One region of the Ensifer sp. genome, then DNA from elsewhere that is predicted to be linked to it. Evidence: riboswitches for the same ligand, from Rfam matches in the RefSeq annotation. Region 1 holds a riboswitch; the other holds the start of a gene.

Region 1 (7,746 bases):
TGGCGGAGGAAACCGGCGTGTCGCCGCGCTCGCTCTACCGCGATATAGACAGCCTGCGCGCCGCCGGCGCCGTCATCGACGGCGAGCGTGGCTTCGGCTACCGCCTGACGGAGGACATCGCCCTTCCGCCTCAAACTTTCACGCGCCTTGAAATCGAAGCCCTTGTGCTCGGGCTCGGCGAGGTTCGCCACATGGGCGAGCCCGAGCTCGCACGCGCCGCGACAGCCGTACTGTCGAAGATCACGGCCACCCTGCCCGACCGGCTGCAGCAGCAGACCATCCATGCGGTCTCGCAGGTTCATCGTTTCGAGCAGAGGGCCGTGCCGGATATCGACGTCGGCCTGCTACGCGAAGCCTGCTGGCAGGAGCAGGCCATCGTCATCGACTATGTCGACGCCGGGGGACAACACAGCGAACGGCGCGTGCTGCCGCTTGGCATCGTCTATCTCGAACAGGTTCTTGTGCTGCTTGGCTGGTGTTGCCTGCGCCAGGATTACCGCAAGTTCCGCATCGATCGCATCGCTGAAATGAGGGCGACGGACGAGAGCTTCCGACCCCGGCGCGTGCCTATGCTGCGCGACTTCATCGCCCGCATGAATGCCGGGACACCGATCGCGGCGCCGGCCCACCGCAACGGATAGGCCGTGTCGTGCACGCGGACTCTGAGCATTCCGGAAACGACATAGAGGCGTTCATCGCCCTTGTGGCGTTCGACGCCGATGCGTTTTGCGGCAATACGCTTCGTCTTGCCGACAGTCGGCCGCGTGGTGGCGCACCAGCGCCACGCGGCTGATCCTAAAATGAAAAAGGCGTGGCCCACCGAAGGTGAACCACGCCTTGCCGCACCGAGATGCGGTCTTGCCCTGGGAGGCAGCTTTATTCGGCGGGCTGCAGGCCCTGTACCGGGCTTTCCGGCAGCGCCCGGCCGCCAAGGGTCGCGGCAAGCTGGGCCTCGTCCAGTTCGCCTTCCCATTTTGCGACGACGATGGTCGCAACCGCATTGCCGACGAAATTGGTCAGCGCCCGGCATTCCGACATGAAGCGGTCGATGCCGAGGATCAGCGCCATGCCGGCGACCGGCACCGCCGGCACAACCGAAAGCGTAGCGGCAAGCGTGATGAAGCCCGCGCCGGTGATGCCGGCAGCGCCCTTGGAGCTCAGCATCGCCACCAGCAGCAGCAGCACCTGATCACCGAGCGACAGCGGAATGTCGGTCGCCTGGGCGATGAAGAGCGCCGCGAGCGTCATGTAGATGTTGGTGCCGTCGAGGTTGAAGGAATAACCGGTCGGGATCACCAGGCCGACGACCGAGCGCTTGCAGCCGGCCTTCTCCATCTTGCTCATCAGACCCGGAAGCGCCGCTTCCGAGGACGACGTGCCGAGAACCAGCAGCAGTTCCTCCTTGATGTAGCGCAGGAGCGCAACGATCGAGAAGCCATTGTAACGGGCGACCGCGCCGAGCACGACGAAGACGAAGAGCAGCGAGGTGACGTAGAACGTGCCGATCAGCATCGCCAGATTGGCGATCGAGCCGACGCCGTACTTGCCGATGGTGAACGCCATGGCGCCGAAGGCGCCGATCGGCGCCGCCTTCATCAGGATCGCGACCAGCTTGAAGATCGGCAGCGTCAGCGCATGCAGGAAGTCGACGACCGGCTCAGCCTTCTTGCCGACCATGGCAAGCGCCAGGCCGAACAGGACGGAGATGAACAGCACCTGCAGGATGTCGCCTTCGGCGAACGCGCCGACGAGCGTCGTCGGGATGATGTTCATCAGGAAGCCGGTGATCGACTGCTCATGCGCCTTGTCGGCGTAGGACGTGACCGCCTTGACGTCGAGCGAGGCAGGATCGATGTGCATGCCTGCACCCGGCTGCACCACATTGGCGACGATAAGGCCGATGATGAGGGCCAGCGTCGAGAACGTCAGAAAGTAGATCATCGCCTTGCCGGCGACCCGACCGACCTTGGCAAGATCGGTCATGCCGGCAATGCCGGTGGCAACCGTCAGGAAGATGACGGGCGCGATGATCATCTTCACCAGCCGGATGAAGGCGTCGCCAAGCGGCTTCAGCTGCGTGCCGATCTCGGGGTAGAAATGGCCGAGCAGGATGCCCGCTGCGATCGCCACCAGGACCTGGACATAGAGATGACGATAGAAGGGTGTCTTGCCGCGCGGTTCCGCGGATTGGTCGATAATCATGATATCCTCCACTAAGCCCAGTCCGGCGTCGTGCCGGGCCTCCCGGGCCATTTTCAGAAGCGCGACAGCTCGGGCTGTCATGAGGACGTCATTTGCAATGGGCGTGCCAGATCGTGGCGCGCACCATCATGCCATTGAAATATCGGTCTATTTTATTGATGGCTGGTTCGGGCACACGAAAATTTGAGCGGATATCCGCACAACGCATATGGAAATATGAGCGGAATAATGCACAATTCCGCCATGACAATGCCTGCCTCTGCCCCATTGAAAGCCGGAGATCTCGACCGGAATATGCGCCGTTCCTGGCTGATTTTCGCCGTGGTCGCGGTGGCGCTGCTCAGCGCCGGTCTCTTTGTCGCCGGCGAGTATGGACGAAACAAGGCGTTGGCGGCGGTCGATATCCAGAGCCGCATCGACGCCAATCTCAAGGCTTCGCTGCTGCGGGCTGTGCTGGAGCGCCAGCGCGCCCTGCCGCTGGTTCTGGCCGACGACGTCGAGGTGAAGGCCGCGCTCGAAAAAGGGGCCGCGCCGTCGCTGCAGCGCCTCGACCAGAAGCTCGAAGCGCTGGCCGAAAATACCAACGCGGCGGTGATCTACGCGATCGGTCTTGACGGCGTGGCGGTTGCGGCCAGCAATTGGCGCGAGCCCACCAGTTTCGTCGGCAACGATTATGCTTTCCGCGACTATTTCCGCATGGCGATGCGCGACGGCAAGGCCGAGCATTTCGCCATGGGCAACGTCAGCAAAAGGCCGGGCCTTTACATTTCGCGGCGGGTCGACGGGCCCGCCGGCCCGATCGGCGTCGTCGTCGCGAAGCTCGAATTCGATGGGGTCGAGGCCGACTGGCTCGCTTCCGGCAAGCCTGTTTATGTCACCGACCGGCGCGGCATCGTGCTTATCACCAGCTTCCCCTCCTGGCGTTTCATGACCACCCGCAACATTCCGGCCGACCGTCTTGCAGCCATCCGCAACAGCTTGCAGTTCGGCGACGCCTCGCTGCTGCCCCTGCCGTTCCGGCGGATCGAGCCGACCAGCGACGGCTCGAGCATGCTGACGGCGCTGCTACCCGGGAACAGCGAGAAGCAGTTCCTGAGGGTCGAGACCATGGTTCCCTCGACCAGTTGGCGGCTGGAGCAACTCGCGCCGCTGGACGACGCCCTGAGCGCGGCGAGCCGTGAAGCGCGGTTGCTGGCGCTGGCCGCCCTTGTGCCGCTTCTGGCGCTTGGCGCCTTTCTCCTTCGCCGCCGCCAGTCGGCGACGCTTGCTGCCAACAATGAACGTGCCGCGCGCGACGAGCTTGAGCGGCGCGTGACCGAACGCACGCACGATCTGAGCCTCGCTCGCGATCATCTCGAAACCGAGATCGCCGACCACCGGCGCACCGGCGAGAAATTGCAGGCCGTGCAGCAGGAACTGGTCCAGGCGAACCGGCTGGCGATCCTCGGCCAGGTGGCGGCCGGCGTCGCCCACGAGATCAACCAGCCGGTTGCAACCATCCGCGCCTATGCCGACAACGCCCGCACGTTCCTTGACCGTGGACAAAAGCAAACCGCCGTCGAAAACCTCGAAAGCATCGCAGCCCTCACCGAGCGGGTCGGCACCATCACCGACGAGCTGCGCAGCTTTGCCCGCAAGGGCCGCTTCGTTGCCGAGCCGACGGCCATGCGCGAGGTGATCGAAGGGGCTCGGCTGTTGCTTCGCAGCCGCTTTGCCGGCCGCATGGACGCGATCGTCGTCGACCTGCCGGAGAACGGCCTCAGCGTGCACGGCAACCGCATCCGTCTGGAACAGGTGCTGATCAACCTGTTGCAGAATGCGCTAGAGGCACTCGGCGATCGGCCGGACGCGAAAATCCAGGTGCGTTGCGAGGTCTGCACCTCCGACACGGTCTTGCTTGTGGTCGCAGACAACGGCCCCGGCATCAGTCCCGACATCCTTGAAGACCTGTTCACGCCGTTCAACACCTCGAAGGATCAGGGGCTCGGCCTTGGCCTTGCGATCTCCAAGGAAATTGTCGTCGACTACGGCGGCGACATTGCCGTCGAGACAGGCCCTGAGGGCACCGTCTTCACCGTGCGACTGAAGAGGGCCTGAGCGATGCAGCAATCCGTATGCCTTGTCGACGACGACGGCGACCTCCGCAAGGCAATGAAGCAGACGCTCGAACTGGCCGGCCTCAGCGTCACGGACTTCCCCGGTGCGGCGGAAGCGCTCGCCATGCTCGATCCCGACTTCGGCGGCATCGTCATCAGCGATATTCGCATGCCGGGGATCGATGGCCTGACATTGTTTCGCCGCGTCTCAGGCTTTGACCGCGACCTTCCCGTCATCCTGGTCACGGGCCACGGCGACATTCCGATGGCCGTGCAGGCCCTGCAGGACGGCGTCTACGATTTCATCCCCAAGCCCTTTGCCGCCGACCGGTTGGTACAGAGCGCGCGGCGCGCGCTCGAAAAACGCCGGCTGGTGATGGAGAACCGCGCGCTGAAGCGCGCAGCCGAAGTGGCCGGCGAAAGCCTGCCGCTGATCGGCCAGACGCCGGTCATGGAGCGACTGCGCCAGACCTTGCGACATATCGCCGACACCGATGTCGATGTACTTGTCGCCGGCGAGACCGGCAGCGGCAAGGAAGTGGTGGCGACGCTGCTGCACAATTGGAGCCGGCGCCGCGACGGCAACTTCGTCGCGCTCAACTGCGGCGCGCTGCCGGAGACGGTGATCGAAAGCGAACTGTTCGGCCATGAGCAGGGTGCCTTTACCGGCGCCTTGAAGAAGCGCATCGGCCGTATCGAACATGCGAGCGGCGGCACGCTTTTCCTCGACGAGATAGAGGCAATGCCGCCGGCAACGCAGGTGAAGATGCTGCGCGTGCTTGAAGCCCGCGAAATCACGCCGCTCGGCACCAATTTGGTCCGCCCGGTCGATATCCGCGTGATCGCCGCAGCCAAGATCGATCTCGGCGACCCGGCGCAGCGCGGCGACTTTCGGGAAGATCTCTATTTCCGCCTGAACGTCATCACCCTGTCGATCCCGCCGCTGCGCGAGCGCCGGGACGATATCCCGCTGCTCTTTTCGCATTTCCTGACGCGCGCGGCAGAGCGCTTCAAGCGCGAGGTGCCCGACGTCTCTCCGGCGGTGCGCCATCACCTGATGTCGCATTCCTGGCCCGGCAATGTGCGCGAGCTGTCGCATTTTGCCGAACGGGTCGCCCTTGGCGTCGAGGGCCCGCTTGGACAAATGCCGGCGAGCGCGACAACATCCGCTGCTGCCCTGCCCGAACGGCTGGAGCGCTATGAGGCGGAGATTCTCAAAGAAGTGCTGCGGGCGCAGCGCGGCGACGTCAAGGCGACGATCGAGGCACTCGGCATTCCGCGCAAGACCTTTTACGACAAGCTGCAACGGCACGGCATCAACCGCGCCGACTATGCCGAGCGCCCGGCATCCGAAAGGCCCGGTCGCTAAGGCATTTCCAGAAAATATGCGCAGCACTTTTCCGCCAGGAGCTGCGCGAAGAGAGCGTGCGAACAGCAATGGGCCTGGCGCGCGATCAACAAGCGAAGGGCACAACCGCCGGATTAGCGCTTGACGGCGCATCCTCATCGATGGCTATCTCAAGACATTCACCAGGGGGGTCCCGTCAAGGGGCTGAGATTCTGCTGGTCGGAACGGCTTTTGCCGACCGAGGCGCAGTGACCCGTTGAACCTGATCCAGTTCATACTGGCGTAGGGACGGTGCAGACATCGACGCCACGATTCCGTCATTCGCGCGGAGTTTCGGGGCGGACGTGTCTTTTCCTTCCGGCTTCAGAACTGGGTCTCCAACCGCAAACTTGGAGCCTCGTCATGAATATTGCCACAAAACCCGCAGACCTCTCCGTCACCAAGGGCCCGCTTCCTGCCTCGAAGAAGGTCTACAAGCCGGGCACGATCCATCCCGATATCCGCGTGCCGATGCGCGAGATCGCCCTGCACCCGACGTCGGGCGAGCCGCCGGTCACGGTCTATGATGCCTCCGGACCCTATACGGTCGAAGACGCAAACATCCGCATCGAGGATGGGCTGCCGCGACCGCGGCGCAACTGGATCATCGCGCGCGGCGATGTCGAGGCCTATGATGGGCGCAGCGTGCGACCGGAGGATAACGGCTTTGCCACGGGTGACCGGCTGACGCCGACGTTTCCCTTCCGCCACGCGCCGCTGCGCGCGACCGGAAGGCGCGCGGTGACACAACTTGCCTATGCGCGCGCCGGCATCATCACGCCGGAGATGGAGTTCGTCGCGATCCGCGAAAATCTCGGTCGCGATGCGGCCCGCGCCACCTTGCGCGACGGCGAGAGCTTCGGCGCCCAAATCCCCGATCACGTCACGGCGGAATTCGTCCGCCGGGAGATTGCCAGCGGCCGCGCCGTGCTACCGGCCAACATCAACCACCCGGAATCCGAACCGATGATCATCGGCCGCAATTTCCTGGTGAAGATCAACGCCAATATCGGCAATTCCGCCGTCACCTCCTCGATGGCCGAAGAGGTCGAGAAGATGGTCTGGGCAACGCGCTGGGGCGCCGACACGGTCATGGACCTGTCGACCGGGCGCAACATCCACAACATCCGCGAATGGATCATCCGCAACTCGCCGGTGCCGATCGGCACCGTGCCGCTCTACCAGGCGCTGGAAAAGGTCAACGGCATCGCCGAGGACCTGACATGGGAGGTCTATCGCGACACGCTGATCGAGCAGGCGGAACAGGGCGTCGACTACTTCACCATCCATGCCGGCGTCCGGCTCCACTACATCCCGCTGACTGTCAACCGTGTCACGGGCATCGTCTCGCGCGGCGGCTCGATCATGGCCAAGTGGTGCCTGCATCACCACAAGGAGAGCTTTCTCTACGAGCACTTCGAGGAGATCTGCGATATCTGCCGCGCCTATGACGTGTCGTTTTCGCTCGGCGACGGCCTGCGCCCCGGTTCGATCGCCGACGCCAACGACGCCGCGCAATTTGCCGAACTGGAGACGCTGGGCGAACTGACGAAGATCGCCTGGGCCAGGGACTGCCAGGTGATGATCGAAGGTCCGGGCCATGTGCCGATGCATAAGATCAAGGAGAACATGGACAAGCAGCTCGCCGTGTGCGGCGAGGCGCCGTTCTATACGCTGGGGCCGCTGACGACCGATATAGCGCCCGGCTACGACCACATCACGTCCGGGATCGGAGCGGCGATGATCGGCTGGTTCGGCACCGCCATGCTCTGCTACGTCACGCCGAAGGAGCATCTGGGCCTGCCCGACCGCAACGACGTCAAGGTGGGCGTCATCACCTACAAGATCGCCGCCCACGCCGCTGATCTTGCCAAGGGGCATCCGGCCGCCCGCACCCGCGACGACGCCTTGTCGCGCGCTCGTTTCGAGTTCCGCTGGGAGGACCAGTTCAACCTGTCGCTCGACCCGGAGACTGCGCGTGCCTTCCACGACGAGACCTTGCCGAAGGAGGCGCACAAGGTCGCGCACTTCTGCTCGATGTGCGGCCCGAAATTCTGCTCG
Region 2 (7,746 bases), on a different contig from region 1:
GATGAATTCGGAGACGATTATGTGCGGTATTGTTGGCGTCGTTGGGAACCAGCCGGTCTCGGAGCGTCTGGTCGATGCGTTGAAGCGGCTGGAATATCGCGGGTATGATTCGGCAGGTGTTGCGACCATCCATGCGGGTGCGCTTGAGCGCCGCCGCGCCGAAGGCAAGCTCGTCAATCTGGAGGCCCGCCTGCGCGAAGAGCCGCTGGCCGGCACGATCGGTATCGCTCACACCCGCTGGGCGACGCATGGCGCCCCCACCGAGCGCAACGCCCATCCGCATTTTACCGACGGCGTTGCCGTCGTTCACAACGGCATCATCGAGAACTTCTCCGAGCTGAAGGACGAGCTGATCGCCGGGGGGGCGAAGTTCGAAACGCAGACCGACACCGAAGTCGTGGCGCATCTGTTGGCAAAGTTCCGCCGCGACGGCCTTGGCCGGCGCGAGGCGATGCATGCGATGCTGAAGAAGGTGACCGGCGCCTATGCGCTGGCCGTCCTCTACCAGGACGATCCGTCGACGATCATGGCGGCGCGCAACGGCCCGCCGCTGGCGATCGGCCACGGCAAGGGCGAGATGTTCCTGGGGTCCGACGCGATCGCGCTGTCGCCCTTTACGAACGAGATCAGCTATCTCGTCGATGGCGACTGGGCGGTGATCGGCGCCAATGGCGTGCATATCTTCGATCTCGCCGGCAATGCGGTCGATCGCCCGCGGCAGATCTCGATGGCGGCGGCCTATTTGATCGACAAGGGCAATCACCGGCACTTCATGGAAAAGGAAATCTATGAGCAGCCGGAGGTCATCTCGCACGCGCTCGGCCATTACATCGACTTTTCCGAAAACCGCGTGAAGACACTTGCCGGCTCGATCGATTTTGCCGGCGTGCCGAGTCTCGCGATCTCTGCCTGCGGCACCGCCTATCTCGCCGGTCTCGTCGGCAAGTACTGGTTCGAGCGTTACGCGCGGCTGCCGGTCGAAATCGACGTCGCCTCCGAGTTTCGCTACCGCGAAATACCGTTGTCGTCGCAGTCGGCGGCGCTGTTCATCTCGCAGTCGGGCGAAACCGCCGATACGCTGGCGTCGCTTCGCTACTGCAAGGACCATGGCTTGAAGATCGGCGCCGTCGTCAACACGCGTGAATCGACCATCGCGCGCGAATCCGATGCGGTGTTTCCGATTCTGGCCGGCCCCGAGATCGGCGTTGCCTCGACCAAGGCATTCACCTGCCAGCTGGCGGTGCTTGCAGCCTTGTCGATCGGCGCCGGTCGCGCCCGCGGCACGGTCTCAGCGGACGAGGAGCAGGTGCTCGTTCGTCACCTCACCGAAATGCCGCGCATCATGGGCCAGGTGCTGAACGCCATCCAGCCGAAGATCGAGGCGCTGTCGCGCGAGCTGTCAAAGTGCAAGGACGTGCTTTACCTCGGCCGCGGCACCAGCTTCCCGCTGGCGATGGAAGGTGCGCTGAAGCTCAAGGAAATCTCCTATATTCACGCCGAGGGTTATGCCGCCGGTGAACTGAAGCATGGTCCGATCGCGCTGATCGACGAAAACATGCCGGTGATCGTGATTGCCCCGCATGATCGCTTCTATGAGAAGACCGTGTCGAACATGCAGGAAGTGGCGGCCCGCGGCGGTCGGATCATCCTGATCACTGACGAGAAGGGGGCGGTCGCCTCCAAGCTCGAGACGATGGCGACGATCGTGCTGCCGAACGTCGACGAGATCATCGCGCCGATGATCTTCTCGCTGCCGATCCAGCTCCTCGCCTATCACACCGCCGTGTTCATGGGCACCGACGTCGACCAACCGCGCAATCTGGCAAAGTCGGTGACGGTCGAATAAGTTGGACCTAGTTCGATGTACCGCTTGAGCAAATTTCTCTGCGCGAATGAGTTTACGCCCTCTCAGGATAGAAATTTGGTTCGCTCGCTACCGGGCTGCGTTTGGTAGCCATTTGGTATGAATCCATCGAGTGAGCCTCATATCGCTCCTTCATAAATCGAAGCCCCGTTCGTTTTTTAAGAGATCGCGTTTAAACTCATCTCCCCAGGGATTGGAAGGCCGTTCGTCATTCTCCGGCCTCACCTTTACCTGATCTTTAGATGCTGTTTCTACGGCTGATCGTCCATCGTGCGTCCTACAATAACGCTCAGAATTTTTGTGTGATGGGTGCTATATTGCGCCTACGCTATTCCAATTATATGTTCAACGCCCTGTATCCGTAGTCTATCGGCATTCTATTGATTGATTGGCGTCGGAAAATTAGATCTGGCGCACGCATTTCACAGGGACTAATAAGATTATGTCGCCCTTTGTACTTCGATGGCTCAGGTGTTGTTCAGAGCATGCCTGTGGAATGCAGAGTTTAAGATAATCAGGGTAGTAGAAAGCTAACGTTTGGTAACTTCCGGCATAGCAAGAAGGCGAGAATTTACATCGAAACGTCTTAACGGAGTTACTAAGCGCAATTTGTACCAACAGCCCTCGCGGGAGCTCACAGGCCAACAGGCATAACGAGATCTTCTGAGGGTGTAGCCTCTTTAGTGGATTGCTTATTGGAAGTTAGATCTTGTTCATTCGGAACTTGATAACGGGCGAGACCCATCTCCGTAGAAAGTCTTTCTCGGCGCACTCTTCGGTTGCGCGCTCCTTGGCGGCGAAGAGGCGCTGGCAGTACTGCGAGAACCGTACCTCAATTTCGTGCTGTAGATAGTCGTCAAGCCGGTGAAAGGAATCTTGGCGCCAAGCATGGTACTTGACGAACAGATTCTTAATTGCGTCTGATACATCCCAGTAGGCCGGTGGCTCCACAGCTTCCATGACTGCGCCATATGTACGGCCCAATCCCAAATACCACTCCATGTCCCAGAAATCGGAGACTTGGTAACCGTTCCACCCCGAAACCTGCTTAGCGGCTGCGGAGGCCGAATGATGATCAAGTAGCGTAATTCCGAATTGTCCCATATGGATGTCGGCCGCCACGTTTAGTGCGCTGCGGCGGTTGACCGTTTCCAAATGAGCGACGCCACCATGATCTAGGAGATCATAGATCCGGCGCAGACAGATCTTTGGGCTCGACACATGCTCGATAGCGTCGGTGCAGATAATAACATCGAAGACTTGGCCGGCAAAATCATAGGTTAGAAAATCGCCGACTTGTATGTTCGCGGTGCTGCCTATGCCAGCAAGGTTCAACTGACCCATCTTTGCAACATTCTCGTCAATTTCGACTCCGAGCGCCCGATGTCCCGCTTCCGTACAGGCATTGATCATGCCGCCGTATCCGCAGCCGATATCGAGGACTGAAAGTTCTTTATCGGTCGTAGGCGATATAATTTCTGGCAAAAGCTCTCTTCCGCGGGTGTTCGACGAAAGGGCGTACTCGACAAATGCCACTGACCGAGCGTAGTGCACTTCGTCTTCCTTGCTGGATCCGCCAACGAAGAACGATAAAGCGAATTCGGCAAATTCCTTCCCGACTTTGTGGCGTTCTGCAAGTTCTGAAGCGTCCATTTTATTCTCCCTAGAGTGCGCGGACAATAAGCCATCAATCGGGGAGTTGTCACCATCCCAAGAGCATGGATTGGGAAGTCTTCGGGGGAATTCTTCTGCGCCATTAAGCGTTTGTTGCCGTTTCAACGATTTTGGAGAGACTGCGGCAATTGCGGCACGCAAGAAAGTCACTGCAGCCGAAAATGGAATCAAATCTTAGTTGCCGGAGCATCTGCTCAGGCCCCATTTCCAGTCGCTTATGCACCACATTGCGCATATTGCGGTGGAACGAAAGAGCTGTGAGGAAAGCAAGTATAGTCCACAAATTCGCTCGCAACGTGTGAGAGATCGCAACTGACTTCCTCGGCATCGTGTTATTGCGCTGGGATCTAGTGTCGTATCGCGGCCTGACGGGGGCACAAACGACATGACGCGCAAAGCATTTCTACAATTGGAATTGACGTTCACTTCCATTTCCTACATAAAATTAGACGATTCCGAGGGGGGCACTTTGCAGTGCTGAGATGGCGGTGAGCCGGACCCTTGAACCTGATCCGGGTCATGCCGGCGTAGGAACGGGAAAAGAGCCGCTCTCGGCAACCTAATCGCGTCTTCGCTTTCACCTGGGTCTCCGTGATGTTCTGTCTGGAGATCGATCGATGTTGTCTTTTGCCACGTTGCCGCCGGATGGCGGGATTGCATTTCGTCCGGGTTGCCGCGTCGGCTGACCGGCGATGCGACTGGCTTTCACATTCGCTCGCAGCCTTGCGGTGCTTGCCATTGTCTGGCAGGCGGCCGTGGTCTTCTTCGCGTTGCCACGCTATGTGCTGCCGTCGCCGTTTGAGGTGTTGGCCGTCTTTGGACGGCAACCGGGATACCTTTTTGAGCAGAGCCTGGTGACGATCGCTGAAATGCTTATCGGTCTTGCAGCCGGCGCCGCGTTCGGCGTTGCGACAGCGATCGGGCTTGCTGCTTTTCCGCGGCTCGCTAAGCTCGTCTGGCCTTTCGTGCTCGTCCTTCAAGCCTTTCCCGTTTTCGTCGTCGCGCCGTTGCTGGTCGTGTGGTTCGGCTTCGGCATGGTGTCGAAGGTCGTCATGGCCGCGGTCATCATCTTCTTTCCGGTCGTATCCGCATTTTCCGACGGTCTGCGCCGGACCGATGCGCAGATCCTCGATGCGGTAGCCCTGACGAAGGCGAGCCATTGGCAGGCGCTTCGGCTCGTGCGCTTGCCGCTGGCGCTGCCCGGGCTGGTTACGGGCCTACGGGTTGCAGCACCCCTGGCGCCGCTTGGCGCCGTTGTCGGCGAATGGGTGGGCGCGTCAGCCGGGCTCGGCTTCGTCATCGTTCAGGCCAATGCCCGCATGCAAACCGACGTTGTCTTTGCGGCCATGGCCATTCTTGCCGTCCTTGCGGTCGTGCTCAGGCTGATCGTCGAGGAAGCGACCCGTCCCCTCGCGCACTGGGCGCGAGAAACCTGAATTTCTACATTCGATTGGGAGACATCACGCCGTCATGTTCCGCAAATTTCTGCTTTCCGCCAGCCTCGCGCTCGGCGTCACCCTTTCGGCCGGTTTGGCGACTGCCGCCGAACAGCTAACGGTGATGCTGGAGTGGTTCGTCAATCCCGACCACGCCCCGATCGTCGTCGCCAAGGAGCTTGGGCTGTTTGAGAAGGCGGGGCTCGATGTCGAGCTCGTTCCGCCCGCCGATCCTTCAAGCGTGCCGAGGCTGGTTGCCGCAGGCAAGGCCGATATCGGCGTGCACTACCAGCCGAACCTCTACCTGGACCACGCTGCCGGCCTGCCGCTGGTACGCGTGGGCACGCTGGTCGAGACGCCGCTCAATACCGTCACCGTGCTGGACGATGGTCCGATCCGCAGCCTTGCCGATTTGAAGGGCAAGAAGATCGGCTTTTCCGTTTCGGGCTTCGAGGATGCGATGCTCGGTCGGATGCTCGCCTCGGCAGGCCTGACGAAGGAGGACGTGGAGCTTGTCAACGTCAACTTCGCGCTCGCTCCGTCGCTGATCGCCGGAAAGGTCGATGCGACCGTCGGTGGTTTCCGGAATTTCGAGCTGACGCAGATGCGGCTCGAGGGGCATGAGGGACGGTCGTTCTTCCCGGAAGAACATGGCGTGCCCGTGTATGACGAACTGGTGTTTGTCACTGACAGGGCCAGGGTTGCCGACAAGCGCCTGCGACCGTTCCTCGTCGCGGTGGAGCAGGGCGCAATCTATCTCACCAATCACCCCGATGAGGCGTGGAAGCTGTTCATCAATGCTTATCCGAATCTAGACGACGAACTCAATCGTCGCGCATTCACGGACACGCTGCCGCGTTTTGCCAAGCGGCCGGCGGCGCTCGATCGTGGTCGCTACGAGCGGTTCGGCGCGTTTCTCGCCGAAAGTGGATTGATCGGCAAAGCGCCCGCCGTTGACGATATCGCGGCGGAAATCCGATGAACGGCCTGTCGAACCTCGTTGAAAGTGCCGCAGCATCGCTGGCGTTCGTCCGGCAGCGGTGCCCTCGCGTGCATTGCCTGATGAACACGGTGGTGCAGAAATTCGTCGCCGATGGCCTGGCGGCCCTCGGCGCCATCCCTTCGATGACATCCTCTCCGGAAGAGGTCGAGGCCTTTGCCCGGCGCGCCGATGCGCTTGTGGTCAATCTCGGTACGCTCAACGAAGAGCGCCGCACGGTGATCCGCCTGGCAACATCGGTCGCATGCGATGCCCGCAAACCCTGGATCGTCGATCCCGTGCATTGCGATTACTCGCCGTCACGGCTCGCCTTTGCCCGTGAGCTTATCGAGGTTGGCCCTGCCGTCGTGCGGGGCAACGCGAGCGAGATGGAGCTTATCGGTGACGTCGACGGCGTCCTCAGGATCAAGACAGGCCCGGTCGATGAACTCCGCCTCGATCCAGATGCGGTCAGGGTTGCGAACGGCCACCCGCTGATGGCGCAAGTCACGGGCACCGGATGCCTCTCCGGCGCCCTGATCGCGGCCTTCATGGCGGTCGAGCCGGACCGGCTGATCGCGGCGACGGGCGCCTTGCTGACGAGCGGCATTGCTGCCGAAATGGCCGCGAAACGCTCAAGCGGCCCCGGAACGTTCGAAGCCGCGTTCCGCGATGCGCTCGCAGCACTTCGACCGGAAGATATCATTGCTAATGCCAGGATTTCCCATGCCCAGGGTTGATTATCGCCTCAATGCCATCGCCGATGCGCGCCTTGCCGACAGGGCGAACCTGGCGGACCTGGCGCGTGTCGCAGCGCTCAACGGTGCAACGCTGATCCAGTATCGCGACAAGACCAATTCGACCCGCACAATGATCGAACAGGCGCGGGCGATCGGTGTGGCCCTTGCCGGTACCGGGGTGCCCTTCGTCGTCAACGACCGGGTCGACGTGGCGCTGGCGGCGGGCGCCGATGGCGTGCATCTCGGCCGCGACGACATGGATGCAGCAATGGCGCGGTCGATGTTGGGCGATGCCGCGATCATCGGCCTGACGGTCAAGAACGAAGCGGATGCCAGGACTGCCATTGCCGCGCCGATCGACTATGCCTGCATCGGCGGTGTCTACGAGACGCTCTCCAAGCACAACCCCGATCCGCCGGTCGGAATTGATGGGTTCGCTAGACTGCGTTCCATGCTGCTCGCCGCCAGGCCGGATCTACCGATCGGCGCCATTGCCGGCATCGATGTTGGGCGCGCCGGCGAAATCGTTACCGCCGGAGCGGATGGCGTAGCGGTCATCTCGGCGATTTTCTCGGCGGCGGATCCGGCCAGGGCGACACGTGAGTTGCGTGCCTCTGTCGATCGCGCATTGAAGGAGGCAGCCCGATGACCGCTATCGCCGCTACCATTGCAGGCTCGGATTCCGGCGGCGGCGCGGGCATCCAGGCGGACCTGAAAACCTTCTCCGCGCTCGGCGTTTTCGGCGCCAGCGTCATCACGGCGATTACGGCACAGAACACTCGCGGCGTCACCGCGGTCGAGGATGTATCGGCCGTGATGGTGAAGGCCCAGATTGATGCGGTGTTTTCGGATCTCGCCGTCGGCGCAGTGAAGATCGGCATGGTGTCGCGCGAGGAGACGATCGCCGTCATTGCCGATGGCCTTCGACGATACGGCCGGTTGGCGGTGCTCGATCCGGTGATGGTGGCCACATCGGGCGACCCGCTGCTGCGCCCGGACGCGATTGCGGCGCTCAGGGAGCAGTTGTTGCCGCTGGCGCTTGTTGCCACGCCC

What was found. A riboswitch is a leader RNA that binds a small molecule or an ion and turns the genes downstream of it on or off. The one in region 1 is predicted to bind thiamine pyrophosphate.
Region 2: it holds a riboswitch for thiamine pyrophosphate, as region 1 does, so the genes downstream of both, RTP54_RS13425 (ABC transporter permease) here and thiC (phosphomethylpyrimidine synthase ThiC) in region 1, are expected to answer to the same signal.

What each region holds. Positions count from the first base shown of each region.
Region 1 is NZ_DALZXU010000006.1:177,121-184,866, reverse strand. Features, by position in the region: gene RTP54_RS22905 (helix-turn-helix transcriptional regulator) at 1-641, shown strand, start outside; gene RTP54_RS22900 (dicarboxylate/amino acid:cation symporter) at 877-2,202, opposite strand; gene RTP54_RS22895 (ATP-binding protein) at 2,431-4,299, shown strand; gene RTP54_RS22890 (sigma-54 dependent transcriptional regulator) at 4,303-5,667, shown strand; TPP riboswitch at 5,821-5,953, shown strand; gene thiC (phosphomethylpyrimidine synthase ThiC) at 6,049-7,746, shown strand, end outside.
Region 2 is NZ_DALZXU010000002.1:93,204-100,949, forward strand. Features, by position in the region: gene glmS (glutamine--fructose-6-phosphate transaminase (isomerizing)) at 20-1,846, shown strand; gene RTP54_RS13420 (class I SAM-dependent methyltransferase) at 2,567-3,517, opposite strand; TPP riboswitch at 3,987-4,089, shown strand; gene RTP54_RS13425 (ABC transporter permease) at 4,231-4,974, shown strand; gene RTP54_RS13430 (ABC transporter substrate-binding protein) at 5,009-5,956, shown strand; gene RTP54_RS13435 (hydroxyethylthiazole kinase) at 5,953-6,693, shown strand; gene thiE (thiamine phosphate synthase) at 6,680-7,342, shown strand; gene thiD (bifunctional hydroxymethylpyrimidine kinase/phosphomethylpyrimidine kinase) at 7,339-7,746, shown strand, end outside.